DNA from 3 places in the Peribacillus sp. NPDC097197 genome. Region 2 is predicted to be linked to each of the others. Evidence: riboswitches for the same ligand, from Rfam matches in the RefSeq annotation. Region 2 holds a riboswitch; each other region holds the start of a gene.
What was found. A riboswitch is a leader RNA that binds a small molecule or an ion and turns the genes downstream of it on or off. The one in region 2 is predicted to bind S-adenosylmethionine.

Region 1: another riboswitch for S-adenosylmethionine. It lies ahead of ACQKL6_RS18200 (methionine ABC transporter ATP-binding protein); the one in region 2 lies ahead of ACQKL6_RS10360 (Fur-regulated basic protein FbpA).
Region 3: another riboswitch for S-adenosylmethionine. It lies ahead of metK (methionine adenosyltransferase); the one in region 2 lies ahead of ACQKL6_RS10360 (Fur-regulated basic protein FbpA).

Annotation. Positions count from the first base shown of each region.
Region 1 covers NZ_JBNNST010000018.1:54,930-57,199, reverse strand. The annotation lists gene ACQKL6_RS18205 (methionine ABC transporter permease) at 1-403, opposite strand, end outside; gene ACQKL6_RS18200 (methionine ABC transporter ATP-binding protein) at 390-1,406, opposite strand; SAM riboswitch class I at 1,476-1,585, opposite strand; gene ACQKL6_RS18195 (MBL fold metallo-hydrolase) at 1,912-2,270, shown strand, end outside.
Region 2 covers NZ_JBNNST010000006.1:174,706-176,975, reverse strand. The annotation lists gene ACQKL6_RS10370 (GNAT family N-acetyltransferase) at 34-540, shown strand; gene ACQKL6_RS10365 (aspartyl-phosphate phosphatase Spo0E family protein) at 596-772, opposite strand; gene ACQKL6_RS10360 (Fur-regulated basic protein FbpA) at 999-1,262, opposite strand; SAM riboswitch class I at 1,361-1,464, opposite strand; TPP riboswitch at 1,776-1,881, shown strand; TPP riboswitch at 1,950-2,042, shown strand; gene tenA (thiaminase II) at 2,148-2,270, shown strand, end outside.
Region 3 covers NZ_JBNNST010000007.1:44,878-47,147, forward strand. The annotation lists gene pckA (phosphoenolpyruvate carboxykinase (ATP)) at 1-22, opposite strand, end outside; SAM riboswitch class I at 600-763, shown strand; gene metK (methionine adenosyltransferase) at 931-2,127, shown strand; gene ACQKL6_RS11040 (gamma carbonic anhydrase family protein) at 2,268-2,270, opposite strand, start outside.

The DNA.
Region 1 (2,270 bases), on a different contig from region 2:
GGGAAGCGCCCACGGCGATCGCGGCTTCGATCACTCCCTTATCTATTTCCCTCAATGTAGATTCTACGATCCTAGCGAAAAAAGGTATGGCGGAGACTGATAGGGAAACGGAAGCCGCTAGCGGTCCAATCGTTGACCCGGTAAGGAATTCGGTTAAAGGAAGCAAAGCGACTAAAAGAATGATAAACGGAATCGAGCGGACTAGATTAACCACGAAACCGAGGGACCGATTCAACGTGATATTTTCAAAGAACAAATTCCTGGTCGTCGTAAACAGCAATACTCCTAGAGGCAGTCCAATCAGGAGGGCAACCGCAAGGGAAATTCCGACCATATAAATCGTTTCCAGAAAGGCTTTATTAAGGTCAGGCAAAATATTGATGATGGAATCAAGCAGTGACATGCTTTAACACCTCCACGGATCGGGTCCGGCTTATTATGTATTCAAGGGCTACTTGCACTTCTTCAGGCTCACCAATCAATTCGATGATCAAGATTCCTAGAGGGATATCCTGGATATATTCAATTTTCCCGTGCAGGATATTCCCTCTGACAGAATAGTTTTGTAGAGTATCCGAGAGAATCGATTCACCAGCGGTTTGCCCTTCAAATTGTATTTTGATAATCGTTCCTTTGTTTTCCCTTATAAGGTGGGGAGGAAGTTCAAAATCCAGCACGCTGCTGATGAACTGCTTAGTCAGTTCTTGTTTGGGTTGTGAAAATATTTCATAAACAGGGCCATCTTCAATAATTCGTCCATCTTGCATGACGGAGACACGATGGCACAGTTCCTTGACCACTTCCATTTCATGGGTGATCAGCACGATGGTGATGCCCAGTTCTTTATTGATCTTTTTCAACAACTGTAAGATCGACTTCGTAGTGGTTGGATCAAGGGCTGATGTCGCTTCATCACATAATAGGACGGTAGGGTCATTCGCTAAGGCCCGTGCAATGCCTACCCGCTGTTTTTGTCCGCCACTGAGTTGAGCCGGATAAACATCTTTTTTATCCCGAAGGCCAACGATATCCAAAAGTTCCAGAACGCGGTTAGTAATGACCTCCTTTGGTTGATGGGCGGCTTTCAAGGCGAAGGAGATATTGTCAAAAACCGTTTTGGAACTGACTAGGGAAAAATGCTGAAATATCATGCCGATTTTCTGGCGTTGTTTGCGAAGCTCCTGGCTTGATAAGGTTGTTAAGTCGACGCCATCGATGATGATGCTACCATTGGTCGGACGCTCAAGAAGATTCAGACAGCGAATCAATGAACTCTTTCCCGCGCCGCTATACCCGACAATCCCATAAACCTCTCCCGTTTGAATGGTTAAAGATACATTATCCACTCCGATAACTCGGGTATTCTTCGAGATATATTCCTTTCGAACTGAACGAATTTCAATCATGATGCTATCCTCCTTATACATAAAAAAGCTACCTCTATCATTCAGAAAGAGGCAGCGAAATTATATCCCGTCTTATCTTTCAGAATGGTATTTCATTCTGCAGGAAGGGGCACCATTCCCGATGTGGGGCGGTTGCCGGACGTCATAGGGCCTGGTCCCTCAGTCACTCTTGATAAGTTAATTACTATTTTAGTATTTTATTATTTTTTTAATATAATCTATATTATTTGTTAAATACAGTAATGTCAATTATTTTTTGAATTTTATCAAGATTATGAATCAAACGATCTACTTGCCCAGATTATAGTGGCCATTTGCTAAGTTACACGGAACGTCCCGGATCTTACATGGCCTGTCTGCGTAAGAATATGGACTTTGATCACTCCCATCATTAGAAAAAATATTATACTTGTAAAAAGTATGGAGAGATAATACATTTATTGTAAGTAAATTAGTAAATAAAGGATGATGAGTTTTTCCAAAAAAATGATTGGGGTGGAAAGTCATGCTGGAAATGAAAACGATAAACGATGTGGTTTGCGTAAAAGGGACACCGGAAGGAAACAAATCAGGCATGAGCGTGAATGTGTTCTTAACCGATGGCATGTTAGTTGATACGGGTGCAAAAATCTTGTTGAAGGAACTTACTCCATTCTTTGAAACCGCTGATTACGATATGGTTGCGCTGACGCATTATCATGAGGACCATACGGGTGGGGCCGCATGGATACAGGAACATAGGAACGTTCCCATCTATATTCATCCGATGTCCCTCGATATTTGTGCAAAGGATGCAGAATATCCCGTTTACCGTAGAGTTTTTTGGGGAGATAGGGATGCCTTCAAGGCAGAACCATTAGGAGG
Region 2 (2,270 bases):
GGAATGCCATAATAAATGGATTGGAGCTTAATGATGAAGGAGTTTATAGAATTCAGGGAAGCAATATTTGAGGATTTGCCTAAAATTATTGAAATTTACAATTCTACAGTACCTTCGAGGATGGTCACTGCGGATACAGAACCAGTTACAGTAGAATCACGGCTCAAATGGTTTGAGGAACATCATATTCTCAAACGGCCATTATATATGATCATACATGATGGAAAAACAGCTGGGTGGATGAGTTTTCAATCTTTTTATGGTAGACCCGCATATGATTTTACCGCTGAAATTAGCATCTATATAGATGAGGAGTTCCGTGGGAAAGGAATTGGACAACTTTCAATCCAAAAGGCTATAGAGGTGAGTCCGAAGATAGGGATTAAGACACTTCTTGGATTTATTTTCGCACACAATGCACCAAGTATTAAGCTTTTTTCAAAATTTGGTTTTGAAAAATGGGCGCATTTACCGAAAATAGCAGAACTCGATGGAGTGGAACGCGATTTGGTCATTCTTGGTAAACGTGTCACTACATGACTTCCATTGCAAAAGGCGATTGCCTGGATTTGAATGGTCTAGTGGGATGTACTGATTATTCGCGACAAACTCCCAGGAATTTTATATGTGTGACCGCATTCAATAAAGAATCCAACTCTTGACTTGCTTGAATGGTCATCCTGCTTGTCAAACCATAATTTTTTGCTAACATAATCATTTCTTTTCGTTTTTCTTCAATTTTTTCAACTGTTGTTATATGAGGAGGCTTCAATATAATCACTTCCTATTTTTCAATTATTTTACATTTTTATCATAACCAAAGCACTAGGCGAAATCAATCATTTTACATGTTTTAAATATGTTATTTCACTAGTGAAATGTGACAAAATACCCATTATATTTTTCTATTTTGTACTTTTTATGTCAGTTCAAAGAGAAAAAGCATTTGCCTTTACACAGCAAATGCTTTTTCTCTTTGATTGTTCACTATAGGTTAACTAAGTCATGCACTCTGGAGGTGACTCATTACCTGATTTATCTATAACAATCTTATATTCATCTTCAAGAGCTTTTAATGGAGCATCATAGAGATGCTTTTCATCAGAGGTTTTGTATACACCATTTGATAATAGTTCTTCTATCAACAATGCTCTCCTCTGTTCTTTTTTCTCGAAAAACTCTGCCATATGAATGGCCCCTTTCCTTTTATTCATATTTTCCACATATAATGCCCCTAATCTTATAGGCTTTGCTAAAGCCAAAATATATATACCTGTTGTACGGGATTCTTAAACCCTATTTGACAAAAATAAAAACCCCTTCTAATCCAAGAAGAGGTCGACAGAGGTCCGTTCGTCTCTTCTTATCTTCCAAGCGATTGCTTGTTGGAAGAAGCACAGTTCCCCGATGGGTCTGTTGCCGAGGTTTCATAGGGCCAAGTCCCTCCACCTCTCTGGATAAGAATACAGAATATAAATGATTTTGACATGATTTTATCCCACTTGCAAGGATAAGTCAATTGCATTCAAATAATTTTTAATTTTTAATTTTTATATTATTTTTCCGTGTGCCCTTTTAGCACAAGGTAAGACCATATCCCTATTTTGCTAATAACTATATTTTCCTCCAATTGACCGTGGGTTAGGTATGCTCCATTTGCCAATGGGGATTTTATCCTACTACCCCTTTCACGCCACAAGATACTCATAAAATTCTATTGGATTCAAAGGTTGCATTTTCCTTTTTATCTGATATGATGACAATAATCACATACGAAATACCACTAGGGGAGTCTTCTAAAAGACTGAGATGGAATGATGTTCCGGACCCTTTGAACCTGATCCGGGTGATGCCGGCGGAGGAAAGTGGATGATATCGTCGTCGTATATTTGACTTCATCCATCTGCCCCGTTCCGTTTTCAGGAACGGGGTTTTCGTTTAATTGAATAATAAACTGCTAGGGGAGCCATTAATAGGCTGAGAATCAAACCCTTTGTACCTGATCTGGTCATACCAGCGGAGGAAAGCAGGTTGAAAAAGGGATTCGTACATTCCTAGAACAGCCGCTTTCTATATGAAAGCGGCTGTTCTTCATTTTTGGACACTCCCCTCCTTTGTATGTGAATGAATTATAAGGGGGAAAAATCATGGCGAAAACCCAAATGAAAACTTTCAGTGCTAGACTTCACGAACGTTCAAAAGAAATTTGGAAAAAGAATCATACTCATCCTTTCGTTCAAGCAATTGGAGACGGGACACTATCAGAAAAG
Region 3 (2,270 bases), on a different contig from region 2:
CATTAACGTCAACAGAATTCATATATGAGATACCTTCCTTTGTTTAAGTTTTTATAATACAATTAGTATAACACATTGGATTGAATAGTCTATACTATTTAACTTTTTTTGTGAATGAAAATGGAATAGTCACATTAATCAATTATCTCACTTCGAGTGTAACCTTATGTATAGTGCGGGCATATACTTGCAGTGAGTCATCCTGGATGGATGTTTTTGAATCTGGTTGATTCGGGAGACGATCTGGATGAAGTGAATCTAGGATGTGAAAAACGATTGCTGCCACAAGTCTTTGTGAAGTCCCGTTTTAGGATTAGTGTACCTTTTCATTTATATAGGAAGAAAAGAAGTGAACAACCATTTATGTATCTGAAAAAGGGATGAATATAGGGGTTCGGATGGTATGTTCATTTTGTCTGATTTATCCATTGTAAGTAAATGGTCTTATCTTCTTAGTTTACACTCTTTAAGAATACTATTTATAGTCCGGCTGTGCCAGATAAAAAGTTTTTTTATTTTTCATTGGGGAAAAATGTTCTATTTAGAAAAACATTGACAAATTCAGACTAAATACGATAGTATCTTAAATTGTACGGATTCTCTTATCCCGAGTTGGTGGAGGGACAGGCCCTTTGAAACCCAGCAACCTGCCATATTGAACTTGACTCCAAGGTCAATCGCCGAAAATAAAGCGATGAACCTTCAAGGAATAGTGGTGATGGTGCTAACCTGAGCAAGGTAAAAAACCCTTGAACGATAAGAGTGAAAGGATAGATGATAGAATTTTTAAACCTTTCCTCATTGCCAGGGAAGGTTTTTGTGTTTTTATTCATTAATTCTGTGTCTATGATTGAAACTAATAAGGGAAACGAGTTCCGTAAAAGATCAGGCTCATGCCTACAACATACTAACTTCCAAGGAGGAAATAAGATGTCAAAGAAACGTCTATTTACTTCTGAATCTGTGACAGAAGGCCATCCGGATAAAATTTGTGATCAGATTTCAGATTCCATTTTAGATGCAATCCTAGCTAAGGATGCAAATGCACGCGTTGCGTGTGAAACAAGTGTAACGACAGGTCTTGTACTTGTTGCTGGAGAAATTACAACATCGGCTTACGTGGATATTTCACGCATTGTCCGCGATACGATTGCAGGTATCGGGTACACTCGTGCGAAATATGGTTTCGATGCCGAGACTTGTGCTGTGCTAAGCTCGATCGATGAGCAGTCTGCTGATATTGCAGCGGGTGTTGATAAAGCATTGGAAGCACGTGAAGGTACGATGTCCGATGAGGAAATCGATGCTATCGGTGCAGGGGACCAAGGTCTTATGTTCGGATTCGCGTGCAATGAAACGGAAGAGCTTATGCCACTTCCCATTTCATTGGCTCATAAGCTATCATTCCGTCTTTCTCAAGTTCGTAAAGATGGCACGCTAAGTTATTTACGTCCTGATGGAAAAACGCAGGTAACGGTTGAATATGATGAAAATAACCTACCTGTACGTGTAGACACAATCGTCATCTCCACACAACATGATCCTGAAGTGACACTTGAACAAATTCAAGCCGACTTAAAAGAACATGTGATTAATGCGGTCGTACCGGCTGACTTAATCAATGAAGATACGAAATACTTCATCAACCCGACTGGCCGTTTTGTAATCGGCGGACCTCAAGGGGATGCTGGTCTTACTGGCCGTAAAATCATCGTTGATACGTACGGCGGATACGCTCGTCACGGCGGCGGTGCTTTCTCTGGTAAAGATGCAACAAAAGTGGACCGTTCTGCTGCATATGCCGCTCGTTACGTTGCGAAGAACATCGTAGCTGCTGGCCTGGCTGACAAAGCGGAAGTGCAATTGGCCTACGCAATCGGCGTGGCTAAGCCTGTATCCATCTCAATCGATACATTTGGAACGGGAACAGTAAGTGAAGAGGTGCTAGTGGAATTGGTAGAGGCGAATTTCGACCTACGTCCAGCTGGTATCATCAAGATGCTTGACCTACGTCGCCCAATCTACAAGCAAACAGCTGCATATGGTCACTTCGGCCGTACAGATGTTGATTTGCCTTGGGAGCGTACGGATAAAGCAGAAGCTTTAAAAACACAAGCTAAAGCGTAAATCATATGAGAAAAGGTGCCTTGCTTTAATGCAAGGCACCTTTTTTGATGGGCAAAAATAGGATTAAATATGGCTTCCTAGGGAATAATTCAAGGAATCCTATTTTTAGCTAAGCGTTTTTTGTAATCATACGATTGGTGTTA